DNA from 3 places in the Yersinia kristensenii genome. Region 2 is predicted to be linked to each of the others. Evidence: predicted binding sites of a transcription regulator. Region 2 holds the regulator's gene; each other region holds the start of a gene.

Region 1 (4,265 bases), 760 kb from region 2:
TGATTCTGGAAGTGGGCTTGGGGGGGCGTTTGGATGCAACTAATATTGTTGATTCGGATGTTGCCGCCATCACCAGCATTGCAATAGACCATACTGACTGGCTGGGATTTGACCGTGAAAGCATTGGCCGGGAAAAAGCAGGTGTATTCCGTGCAGGTAAGCCCGCGGTGGTAGGCGAGCCTGATATGCCACAGTCCATTGCAGATGTGGCTGCAAAACTCGGCGCACACTTGTATCAGCGGGATATTGCCTGGCAGTTCAGCCAGCAAGAAAAAAGCTGGGACTGGCAATGCGATGCTCGCCAGTGGAACAATTTGCCGCTGCCGAATGTGCCGCTAGCCAATGCTGCAACGGCGCTGGCGGTGTTGCATTATTCCGGGTTGTCATTGAGCGAAGAGGTGATTCGCCAAGGGTTGCAGACGGCGACTTTACCTGGGCGTTTTCAGAGGGTTAGCGAGAAACCACTGTTGATTTTGGACGTGGCTCATAATCCACATGCAGCGCGTTATCTGGCCGATAAACTGGCTAAATTACCCAAGCAGGGCAAAGTGCGCGCGGTAGTCGGGATGTTATCGGATAAAGATATTGGTGGTACGCTGGCATGCTTATCTGAGCAGGTTGATGAATGGTACTGCGCGCCGCTGGAAGGGCCGCGTGGGGCCAGTGCGGAGCAATTAGCCGAGCATCTGGTGCAATCACGTCAGTTTAGTCATGTCGAAACTGCCTGGCGTCAAGCTATGCAGGATGCAGAACCACAGGATGTGGTCATTGTCTGTGGCTCTTTCCATACAGTTGCTCATGTCATGGCAGCGTTGAATTTGTAACAGCTTGAATTGATAAAGCATTGAGGGGCGAGTGAGTGGCAAGTAAGTTCCAGAACCGTTTAGTCGGGACCATAATTTTGGTGGCTTTGGGCGTGATCGTGCTGCCGGGGTTGCTGGATGGTAAAAAGAAGCATTATGAGGATGAGTTTGCTGCCATTCCATTAGTGCCAAAGCCTGGTGATAGCCAAGAGATTGATGCGGTTCCGCCGATCAGTCAGCCTCTGCCTATTGCGCCGCCGGAAGGTGCCGCGCAAGCCGTGGAAGTCCCTAAAGATGATTCCGTCTCTCAGGCCGCTAATGATGCCGGTAATTTACCGTCTGAACCGACTATCGTGGCACCGCCACCGCTACAAAGTAAGCCGGTTGAAGTGAAACCGGTCGAGAAAAAACCGGCTGAGGTTAAACCAGCAGAAAGCAAGCCAACTGAGGTTAAGCCAGTTCCGGCCGAGAAAAAACCACAGGAAATTAAGCCAAAACCTGAGGTTAAACCGGATGTTCAGCCGGAAAGCAAACAGCCTGCGGAAGAAAAAGCGCCAGTGGGGCAGGCCTATGTTGTCCAACTGGGGGCGCTGAAAAATGCGGCTAAAGTGAATGAAATTGTTGCGACGCTGCGCTTATCAGGTCATCGGGCATTTACCGTGCCTGCAACCCCGGTTCAGGGCCAGATTACCCGGGTATTCGTGGGGCCTGACGCGTCAAAACAAAAGCTGCAATCGGCCTTGCCGGAGCTTAACTCATTAAGTGGTCTGAATGGGCAAGTTAAGCCCTATGGCACCGGGCGTTAATGTTTGAATAAGGGTTAAGACATCAGAGTTTATAGGGGTTTTAACACTAAGTTTGTGCGGCGATTGTTATTTTTAAAATCGCCGCACTTTAATTTGTCGTCGGTCATAATTCCTCTACGCAAACGTTTTCTTTTTCTGTTAGAATTCGCCGCGAACAGGATGCAGCGGCGATTTCGTCATTGGAATAGTCATGGTCTGGATTGATTACGTCATTATAGGAATTATCGGATTTTCTGCTTTAGTCAGCTTAATCCGGGGTTTTGTCCGTGAAGCATTGTCACTTGTAACATGGGGATGTGCGTTTTTTGTTGCCAGTCATTTTTACACTTACCTTGCTGTTTACTTCACCCGCTTTGAGGATGAAGTTGTTCGCAACGGAATTGCTATCGGCATTTTGTTCATCGCGACATTGATCGTCGGGGCTATTGTTAACTATGTGATTAGTTCGCTGGTTGAACGTACGGGATTATCAGGAACTGACAGAGTGCTAGGGATCTGTTTTGGGGCGCTGCGAGGCGTTCTGATTGTCTCTGCCATGTTGTTCTTTCTGGACACGTTTACCGGTTTCTCACAGAGTGTTGACTGGAAGCAGTCGCAATTAATCCCGCAGTTCAGTTATATCATCAGGTGGTTTTTTGACTACCTGCAGAGCACGTCGAGTTTCTTACCGAATCAATTACCGATTCGGAGCGGCTTATGAGGAAAAGACAACATGTGCGGTATTGTCGGTATCGCCGGTTTTGCACCGGTAAACCAGTCGATTTATGATGCGCTGACGGTGCTTCAGCACCGAGGCCAGGATGCTGCGGGCATCGTTACCATTGATGCCCATAATGGGTTCCGGTTGCGCAAAGCAAACGGCTTGGTGAAGGATGTATTTGAAACCCGGCATATGCTGCGCTTACAGGGGAATATGGGGATTGGCCATGTTCGTTACCCAACGGCAGGCAGTTCCAGTGCTTCCGAGGCTCAGCCTTTCTACGTTAACTCACCGTTTGGCATCACTTTGGCTCATAACGGTAATCTGACTAACGCTCACCAGCTGAGAAAGAAATTATTCGAAGTTTCTCGCCGTCATGTGAATACCACTTCTGACTCGGAAATTCTGCTGAATATTTTTGCCAGTGAAATAGACCGTTTCCAGCACTATCCGTTGGAGTCTGACAACATTTTTGCCGCTGTTGCCGCTACGCATCAATTGATTCGTGGTGCCTATGCTTGTGTCGCGATGATTATCGGCCACGGTATGGTTGCTTTCCGTGATCCTAACGGTATTCGTCCGCTGGTGATTGGTAAGCGCACTCTTGCTGATGGCCGTAATGAATACATGGTCGCGTCTGAAAGTGTGGCGCTGGATACCCTTGGTTTCGAATTCCTGCGTGATGTGGCGCCGGGCGAAGCCGTGTATATCACCGAAAAAGGCCAGCTGTTCACCCGCCAGTGTGCGGAGAATCCGAAATATAATCCGTGCTTGTTTGAGTATGTTTATTTTGCCCGTCCAGATTCCTTTATGGATAAAATTTCTGTTTACAGTGCGCGTGTGCGCATGGGCCAGAAATTAGGCGCAAAAATTGCCAAACAGTGGGAAGATTTGGATATCGATGTTGTCATTCCTATTCCGGAAACCTCCTGTGATATCGCGCTGGAAATCGCCCGAATTCTGGATAAACCGTACCGCCAAGGGTTTGTGAAAAACCGCTATGTTGGCCGTACCTTTATCATGCCGGGCCAGCAGGAACGCCGTAAATCAGTGCGCCGTAAACTGAATGCCAACCGCGCAGAATTTCGCGATAAGAATGTATTATTGGTGGATGACTCGATTGTGCGCGGTACCACATCGGAACAAATCGTCGAAATGGCGCGTGAAGCTGGGGCGAAGAAAGTGTATTTCGCCTCTGCCGCTCCGGAGATTCGTTTCCCGAATGTGTATGGCATCGATATGCCAAGTGCTAATGAGTTAATTGCACATGGGCGTGAAGTCGACGAGATTCGCCAGTTGATTGGTGCTGATGCGCTGATTTTCCAAGATCTTACTGACCTTATTGAGGCAGTGCGCGAAGATAACCCAGATATCGCTCAATTTGAGTGCTCAGTCTTTAACGGCGTTTACGTCACTAAAGATGTGGATCAAAGCTATTTGGAGTATCTGGAGTCGTTACGCAACGATGATGCGCAAGCATTGCGTAATCATAACGAAGCAGAGAATCTGGAAATGCATAACGAAGGGTAATCTTTCATGTTATGCCCGTTTACGGCAGATGGCGTAGGCAAGTAAATCAAAAATGAATCAAAAAGGTGCAACCAGCGTTCAAGCGCGGTGCACCTTTTTTTATGTAAGATAGCTTAGCGGCATGACTTGCTAATCCGTACCTGATGCGGCAAAGTTTGGCCTTATTCCGTTATGCTGCGCATAATTATTAGGCGGCTTTAGTTTGAGGTAGTTTTCCATGAAACGACTTATTATTGGCATAAGTGGTGCCAGCGGCGCCATTTATGGTGTTCGCCTGCTACAGGTGTTGCAACAGGTCGAGGGCGTGGAAACTCACTTGATTCTCAGCAATGCGGCGCGGCAGACACTAGCGCTTGAAACGGAGCTGAGTGTTAAGGAAGTGCAGGCGCTTGCGGATGTGGTACACGATTCTCGTGATATCGCCGC
Region 2 (4,265 bases):
CTTTTAAGCACGCTATCCGATACTACTTTTTTCCGTTCCTTAAGCAGTGCGGTCGGGATCAGCAGTAGCAGTGTAATCACCAACAAAACGACAAAAATTGACCGCCAACTGAAATGGTTTAATAACCACGCACCTAATAAAGGGGCCAGCGCGGGGGATAACGCCACTAAAGGCATTATGGTTGCAAACACTCGATTGACTTTGCTGCTGTGGTACCGATCTACCACCAATGCTTGCCAGCTCACGGCGGCAGAACAGACGCCCACCGCTTGAATAAAGCGCAGAACTAATAACTGTGTCGCCGTTTCAACCCATAAGATGCCCAGACAGCCAATGGCAAATAAACCTAATCCGACTAATAGTACCGGTTTGCGGCCTAATTTATCGGAAACAGGCCCCCAAATAAGCTGGGCGATAGCGAAACCAGCGAGAAAGATACTGAGGCTGGCACTGATGGAGCCAGCGGAGGTCTGTAGTTCTTGTTGCATAGCGCCAAAGGCAGGCAAATACATATCGGTGGCCAGGTACCCCAACATGCTCAAACCGGCCAGATAGAACATGAAACTGGAAGTCGTTTTCATTTTTTGTGTCTCATTATAATTTTGCAGGCAAAACTTTTATCATTGAAATTCCATTGCGGGGGGCATTCTAGCGGCGAGGTATTCTGTTGTGAAACGGTAATATTTGCGCCATGCTATCAAAAAAATTGATGGCAAATATTTAGTCTAGGGGAAGGGCAAAATATGTGGTCAGAATATTCATTGGATGTGGTCGATGCAGTTGCTCGCACCGGGAGTTTCAGCGCCGCAGCTCAAGAATTGCACCGCGTCCCGTCGGCGGTAAGTTATACCGTGCGCCAGTTGGAAGAGTGGCTGGCAGTGCCGTTATTTGTGCGGCGTCATCGGGACGTAGAATTGACGGAGGCGGGCAGGGTTTTTATCAAAGAAGCTAGAGATGTTATCAAAAAAATGAATGGCACACGGCGACAGTGCCAACAAGTGGCAAATGGTTGGCGTGGGCAACTCAATATCGTGGTCGATAAAATCGTCAAACCTCAGCGGAGCCGCCGGTTAGTATTGGATTTTTATCGCCATTTCCCCGATATCGAACTGCGGGTGCGTTATGAGGTATTTAACGGTGTCTGGGATGCACTGGCGGATGGACAAGCTGAAATGGCCATTGGAGCGACTCGCGCCATCCCGGTTGGCGGGCGATTTGTCTTCCGCGACATGGGCTTTTTAAGCTGGCATTGTGTCGTGAGCGTCAATCACCCCTTAGCTTACTTAACCGGGCCCCTTACTGATGACCAATTGCGGCCTTATCCCTCACTTTGTTTGGAGGATACTGCGCGAAATTTGCCGAAACGAGATACCTGGACCTTGGATAACCAACAGCGCTTAGTGGCACCGGATTGGGCCACGGGAATAGATTGTCTGTGTGCAGGATTATGTGTCGGAATGGTGCCCGCGCATATGGTATCGCCCTTGATTGAACAAGGGAAACTGGTGGCATTAACATTGGCCGAGCCACTTCCTGATAGCCCGTGTTGCTTGACGTGGGAGCAGAATAATCATTCGCCAGCCTTAGCATGGATGCTGGCGTATTTAGGTGACAGTGTCACACTTAATAATGAGTGGCTAAGAGATGATAATGACATGGGTAATGATTAAGCACGGCAGAATTAGTTGCCGGTAACAGGGCGCTACCGGCGGGCGAAGATTAGCGGCGATAATCGCGGAATGGGCCATCTGCCACCGATCGGCGTTCAACCAGTTTAGGATGTACTTCAATAGTTTGTGGGTCTTCGCGTTTACTGACAATGCGGTCGAGCAACATGGCAAAGGCGGTTTCCCCTAATCTCTCTTTGGGCTGATGAATCGTGGTCAGCGCCGGTGAGAAATAGCGTGCATTGCGCACATTATCATAACCGATCACTGAAATATCTTGTGGCACCCGCAGGCCCAATTCATCCGCCGCGCATATTGCACCCATTGCCATAATATCACCGCCACAGAATACGGCGGTCGGGCGGTGTTTTTGTGTCAGAATTTGGTGCATAGCTTTATAACCGGATTCTGGCTCAAAATCCCCCTGAACCACCCATTCGTCACGCAGCGGGATATTGGCTTCCTCCAGTGCCTTCAGAAAGCCCTGGTGGCGACCACCACCGGTATTTCGCGATAACTGACCGGGAATCGCCCCGATATCACGGTGACCGCGCTCAATAAGATAACGGCCAGCCAAATAACCTCCTTCGAATGCATTATCAATAATCGAGTCAGTAAAATCGCCACGGGCAGTACCCCAGTCCATCACAACCATTGGAATATTGCGATAATCTTCTAACATCCCCAGTAATTGTTCAGGATATTCAGAACACATCACCAATAATCCATCGACACGCTTTTGCGCCAGCATGGACAGATAGGCTTTTTGTTTATCCAGATTATTATGAGAATTACACAAAATCAGGGTGTAGCCTTTGCTATAACAGCTATTTTCAACTGCTTCGATTACCTCAGCAAAATAGGGTGCTTCACTGGATGTTGCCAACAAGCCAATTGATTTAGTGTGATTAACTTTCAAGCTGCGGGCCACAGCACTGGGCGAATAATGCAGCTCTTTAATGGCCGCCCACACAGCGGCCTTGGTATTTTCGGCGACGAAACGAGTTTTATTGATAACGTGCGAAACGGTGGTGGTAGACACACCCGCGTGTTTGGCCACATCTTTAATCGTTGCCATAAAAAGAATGACTCCTAAGCTCACCTGTTGCAGTAGGTAAGTATTATGTTAATCGTTTGCCTGTATGACTCGAACACCGCTCAGACAGAGACACAAGAGTAGGCTGGTAAGTTGAATCAGCAGGCTGTCTGAGAGGTTTTATTGGACATTATTAGTCGGCATACAGTTATGAACTGCGAATTTTGGCTGATCTGGAGGAAAAGTGAAAGAGGTAATCAAAGTTATAAAGTGCGTAATGAGCACAAGATTTTTTTTCTTAACTGTGGGAAAATGATTTAACGCACTAATTGTGTGCCTTTACCTTACTATACTTTAAATAATTCGAGTTGCAGGAAAGCGGCAAGTGAAAGGCAAATTGGTTGTAAACCATTTTGAACAGAGCTTGTGCTGACACGTAGGATGAGCCTCCGATACACTTACAGTGTAAGTGATTCGGGCGATTTAACGTAGTTAACGCAGATGCTACTTGAAATATGACCAAGTATAAAAATTAACCGGCTGAGGAGTTTTTATGGATACCAATCTGAAAATGTCGCTGATTACGACTGTTGGTGCGCTGGCGATGATTATTGCTTTTAGCTTCGTGGCGGTAATGAATTAATTAAACCACTTGCCGGTGTGAAGCCATTAGTAGGGCGGTTAAACCGCCCTTAATTATTTCTACTGATAATATCCACGCGTGTTGTCTTTCTGTTTGCGCTGTATCAGGCTAAATTTTTCTCAACGAAAGACCAATTTACTAAGGCCCAGAAGTTTTCCAGATATTTTGGTCGCGCATTACGATAATCAATATAGTAAGCGTGTTCCCACACATCCACAGTCAGCAGCGGCTTATCAGCCGTCGTCAGCGGTGTTGCCGCATTTGATGTACTGACAATCGCCAGTGCGCCATCCGCTTTTTTGACCAGCCACGTCCAGCCTGCGCCAAAGTTTTTCACCGCCGCATCAGTAAACTGTGCTTTAAATTCAGCGAAAGAACCAAAGGATTGATTAATGGCATCGGCAACTTTGCCGGTAGGTTCGCCGCCACCATTCGGTGATAAACAGTGCCAGTAAAAGGTGTGGTTCCAGACTTGGGCTGCATTATTAAAGACACCGCCACTGGAAGTTTTAATAATCTCTTCCAAGGATTTACCTGCAAACTCAGTATCCTTAATCAGATTATTGAGGTTGACCACATAAGTGTTGTGGTGCTTGCCGTAATGGTATTCCAGCGTTTCAGCAGAAATGTGCGGTTCCAGTGCATTTTGTGCATAAGGTAATGCCGGTAATTCAAAAGACATCGCTCTCTCCTTTCGGGGTTGCTCAGGGTGTTTGCTCCTCAAATCCAACCATTTGCAGTCGCTAAGATGGGGTGAGGGGCGGTTAAAATCGTAATTATTGTATTTTTGTTGTGGGTATTAATCTTAACAACTTTCAACAGAAATGACAGATATAACCACATCGTTTGATGGGGTATTGTGTGAAAAGCATGTGCTGAAGTTATGTGATTGAGGGGCGATGATTGAGTTATTGGCACC
Region 3 (4,265 bases), 1.5 Mb from region 2:
AATGTAGCGACTCCGTAACTGGTGCGCATGCTCGGTCCGCCGAGAAGCCTTAAGGTTGCGACGCTGCGTTCACCTTGAACCATGGGTTCAAGGGTTACAGCCTGCGGCGGCATCTCGGAGATCCCTTTCTTATCGTGTAACACTTTGCGGTTATCACATTCGTTTCGATACCAGCAGTTTTCTATTCACTTATCTCAACCGCATGTTTTTTTAAGTTAAAAATATGTTTTTAAGTCAACAACATGCCCTTGAGCGGAAAAAAATCCGCAGTGAAATTCGTGAGCGCCGGCGTCTTTTGACTCCCGAACAACAGCAACACTCTGCCGATTTCGCGGCTAAACATATCGCTTCCCACCCCAAAATCCAGCAAGCCAATACCATCGCCGTATTTCTGTCTTTTGATGGCGAGTTAGATACCTCCCCGGTTATCGAATTATTGTGGCGGCAGAAAAAACAGGTTTATCTCCCGGTGCTTCATCCTTTCAGCCCAGGTAATTTACTGTTTCTCCACTATCGCCCTGATAGCCAACTCATTCGCAATCGCTTGAAAATCCTGGAGCCCCAATTAGATGTGCGTGACGTGCTGCCGTTAAACCAATTGGACGTGGTGATAACCCCGCTGGTGGCATTTGATAGCCACGGGCAACGTTTAGGTATGGGGGGCGGTTTCTATGACCGTACACTGCAAAACTGGCAGCAAGGCGGTCCCTATCCTATTGGTCTGGCCCATGATTGCCAGCAAGTCGAGCATTTACCGAGTGAGCATTGGGATGTGCCGTTGCCAGAGATTGTGACACCGACAAAACTGTGGCAGTGGTGAGAGATAACCTTTCAAAATAAAAAAACACCCGATATCTTATACATAGCGGGTGTTTAGTCACGCAATTCGATGTTTATCCCCAAAGTCACTGGCAATGCAGCCAGGCAGCAAGCGAACTAATCCCGATGAGCTTACATAAGTAAGTGATGCGGGTTAGTGAGGGCCGCTAACAACGCTGCAACGTCAAGGACAAAGCATCAGTAGAGCAAGCGCGCACGGATAGTCCCTGGAATCGCCTTCATGGCCTGCAACGCTTTTTCTGCATTCTCTGCATCATCAGTTTCAACATCAATAACGACATACCCGATATCAGCACTGGTTTGCAAATACTGCGCCGCGATGTTGACATTCTGCTCAGCAAAAATTTTGTTAATGCTGGTCAGAATACCTGGGCGGTTCTCATGGATATGCAGCAAGCGACGGGTGTTATCACCATGAGCTGGCAGAGAAACTTCCGGGAAGTTAACCGCAGACAGCGTTGAGCCGTTATCGGAGTACTTCGCCAGTTTACCGGCCACTTCATCACCAATATTCTCCTGTGCTTCCTGAGTTGAACCACCGATATGCGGGGTCAATAACACATTATCAAACTCGCACAATGGTGAATTGAACGGGTCTTTATTGGTTGCTGGCTCTTCAGGGAAAACATCGATTGCCGCACCCGCCAGATGATTGCTCGCCAGCGCATCACAGAGTGCCGGGATATCAACTACCGTCCCACGAGAAGCATTAATCAGCATCGCGCCCGGTTTCATCAGAGCCAACTGCTCAGGGCCAATCATATTTTTGGTGGAGTGATTTTCTGGCACATGCAAACTAATCACATCACTCATATTCAGCAAATCAGACAGATGGCGAACCTGCTGCGCATTTCCCAACGACAGTTTATTTTCAATATCGTAGAAAAACACTTTCATCCCGATACTTTCAGCCAGAATACCGAGCTGAGTCCCGATATGACCATAGCCGATAATCCCCAGTTTTTTGCCACGGGCTTCATAGGAACCGACAGCCAGCTTATTCCACTCGCCACGGTGTGCTTTAGCGTTAGCCGATGGAATACCGCGGAACATTAGCAGTAACTCGCCCAGTACCATTTCGGCTACCGAACGGGTATTGGAGAAAGGTGCATTGAATACCGGCACACCACGTTTAGTTGCCGCTTTTAAATCAACCTGATTGGTACCGATACAGAAACAACCCACTGCAACCAACTTTTCTGCTGCAGCAAAGACTTCTTCGGACAGATGCGTGCGCGATCGAATCCCAACGAAGTGAGCATCACGAATAGATTCTTTCAGTGATTCGGTGTCTAAGGCACCTTTATGATATTCAATATTGCTATAACCGGCTGCACGCAGATTATCAACCGTGCTCTGGTGCACCCCTTCCACTAACAGAAACTTAATTCTGTCTTTCTCCAGTGATACTTTTGCCATGTCCCCGACCCTATTTTCAGACTTCAGATGTGGCTGACGATATCGAATGAATCTGGTCAGCACCCCGTCAACATAACAAATATTTCGCGGGCGGCAATACAAACGATTGCCTCCCGTCAGCATAACAAACAGTGAAAATGTTAATTTATGGAATAAAAAACTGGCGGAGAGAGAGTTAATGGCAGGTTAAGAAAATGAAATGATTAAATGTGATATATATCACCAAATTTAATGGTTTTAAGAAAAGAGTTTTAAAGGCACAATTTATCAGGGTGAAGCCAATAACCTCACCCTAAATAATATTCATTCAACTACTTGAGCACGATTGTCTTAACACCCTCGGCAGTACCAATCAGCGCCACATCAGCACCTCGGTTGGCAAATAACCCTACGGTGACAACACCGGCGATGCCATTAATTTTATTTTCGAGCGCGATGGCATCTAAAATAGTCAGGTTGTGCACATCCAGAATAACATTGCCATTATCCGTCAGGACATTTTGGCGATATTCAGGTAACCCACCTAATTTCACCAGCTCGCGGGCAACATAAGAACGCGCCATCGGGATAACTTCAACTGGCAGTGGAAACTTACCCAGAACATCAACTTGCTTGGAAGCATCAGCAATACAGATAAACTTGCGGGAAATGGCCGCAATGATTTTCTCGCGGGTCAGGGCTGCACCACCGCCTTTAATCATCTGCATTTGGCTGTTAATTTCATCCGCGCCATCAACATAAATATCCAGCACATCGACTTCGTTGCAATCAAACACCTGAATACCATAGCTTTTCAGCTTGGCGGTAGAGGCATCAGAGCTGGAAACGGCCCCTTCAATCTGGCCTTTGATGGAGGCAAGAGCATCAATAAAATGTGCTGCAGTAGAGCCGGTGCCGACCCCAACGATAGTGCCGGGTTTGACATAATCTAATGCTGCCCAGCCCACTGCTTTTTTAAGTTCATCCTGAGTCATGGTAAGTTCACGCCTTGATGTGAAAGAAAACCTGACGTCATTATAGAGCATATATATGATAAAACATCGCAATAAAGCTGGCTCATGTCTGTGGTAATTCTAGCTGGATCACAGTTACGCCGGTTTATTTGTGGCGAGCGCGCCCGCATTCCAACATAGAAAAATGATCAAAATGTGGCATAGTGCGGTATTAACTTAAATATTTGGAGAGATGACTCCGATGAAACGCCCAGACTACCGTACGCTACAAGCGCTGGACGCGGTGATCCGTGAACGCGGTTTTGAACGCGCGGCACAAAAACTCTGTATCACCCAATCGGCGGTATCTCAACGCATTAAGCAGTTGGAAAACCTGTTCGGTCAACCGCTGTTGGTGCGCACTGTGCCCCCCCGCCCGACTGAGCAAGGGCAGAAACTGCTCGCCTTACTGCATCAGGTTGAACTGCTGGAAGAAGAGTGGCTCGGCAATGATAACGGCGGCGATACACCGCTGTTACTGTCATTAGCGGTTAATGCCGACAGTCTGGCAACCTGGCTGCTACCGGCGCTGAAACCGGTGTTAGCAGACTCCCCTATCCGGTTGAATTTACAAGTCGAAGATGAAACCCGCACTCAAGAGCGGTTACGCCGTGGCGAGGTAGTGGGCGCGGTCAGTATCCAGCCTCAACCGCTGCCAAGCTGTCTGGTCGATCAGCTCGGCGCACTGGATTATCTGTTCGTTGCATCAAAGCCCTTTGCCGACCGCTACTTCCCCAATGGCGTGACCCGCTCGGCATTGCTGAAAGCACCCGCCGTGGCCTTTGACCATTTGGATGATATGCATCAGGCGTTTTTACAACAGAATTTCGATTTGTCACCGGGCAGTGTGCCGTGCCATATCGTTAACTCGTCGGAAGCCTTTGTACAGTTGGCAAGGCAAGGCACCACCTGCTGTATGATCCCGCATCTGCAAATCGAAAAAGAGTTGGCATCCGGTGAGTTGATTAATCTGACGCCGGGGTTATTGCAACGTCGGATGCTGTACTGGCATCG

What was found. The regulator PurR, encoded in region 2, represses purine synthesis genes. The targets are predictions, from matches to a motif close to CANGCAAACGTTTGCNTG.
Positions count from the first base shown of each region.
Region 1: cvpA (colicin V production protein) is a predicted target of PurR. The motif match lies at 1,725-1,742, and genes of this name have one in related genera.
Region 3: serA (phosphoglycerate dehydrogenase) is a predicted target of PurR. The motif match lies at 2,355-2,372, and genes of this name have one in related genera.

Region 1 covers NZ_UHIY01000001.1:4,485,809-4,490,073, reverse strand. The annotation lists gene folC (bifunctional tetrahydrofolate synthase/dihydrofolate synthase) at 1-824, shown strand, start outside; gene dedD (cell division protein DedD) at 860-1,609, shown strand; gene cvpA (colicin V production protein) at 1,800-2,309, shown strand; gene purF (amidophosphoribosyltransferase) at 2,322-3,839, shown strand; gene DX162_RS20840 (UbiX family flavin prenyltransferase) at 4,057-4,265, shown strand, end outside.
Region 2 covers NZ_UHIY01000001.1:3,722,559-3,726,823, reverse strand. The annotation lists gene punC (purine nucleoside transporter PunC) at 1-581, opposite strand, end outside; gene punR (DNA-binding transcriptional activator PunR) at 744-1,670, shown strand; gene purR (HTH-type transcriptional repressor PurR) at 1,720-2,745, opposite strand; gene cydH (cytochrome bd-I oxidase subunit CydH) at 3,257-3,346, shown strand; gene sodB (superoxide dismutase [Fe]) at 3,450-4,028, opposite strand.
Region 3 covers NZ_UHIY01000001.1:2,183,569-2,187,833, reverse strand. The annotation lists RNA gene ssrS (6S RNA) at 1-125, shown strand, start outside; gene DX162_RS10005 (5-formyltetrahydrofolate cyclo-ligase) at 224-820, shown strand; gene serA (phosphoglycerate dehydrogenase) at 1,018-2,259, opposite strand; gene rpiA (ribose-5-phosphate isomerase RpiA) at 2,571-3,233, opposite strand; gene DX162_RS09990 (LysR family transcriptional regulator ArgP) at 3,454-4,265, shown strand, end outside.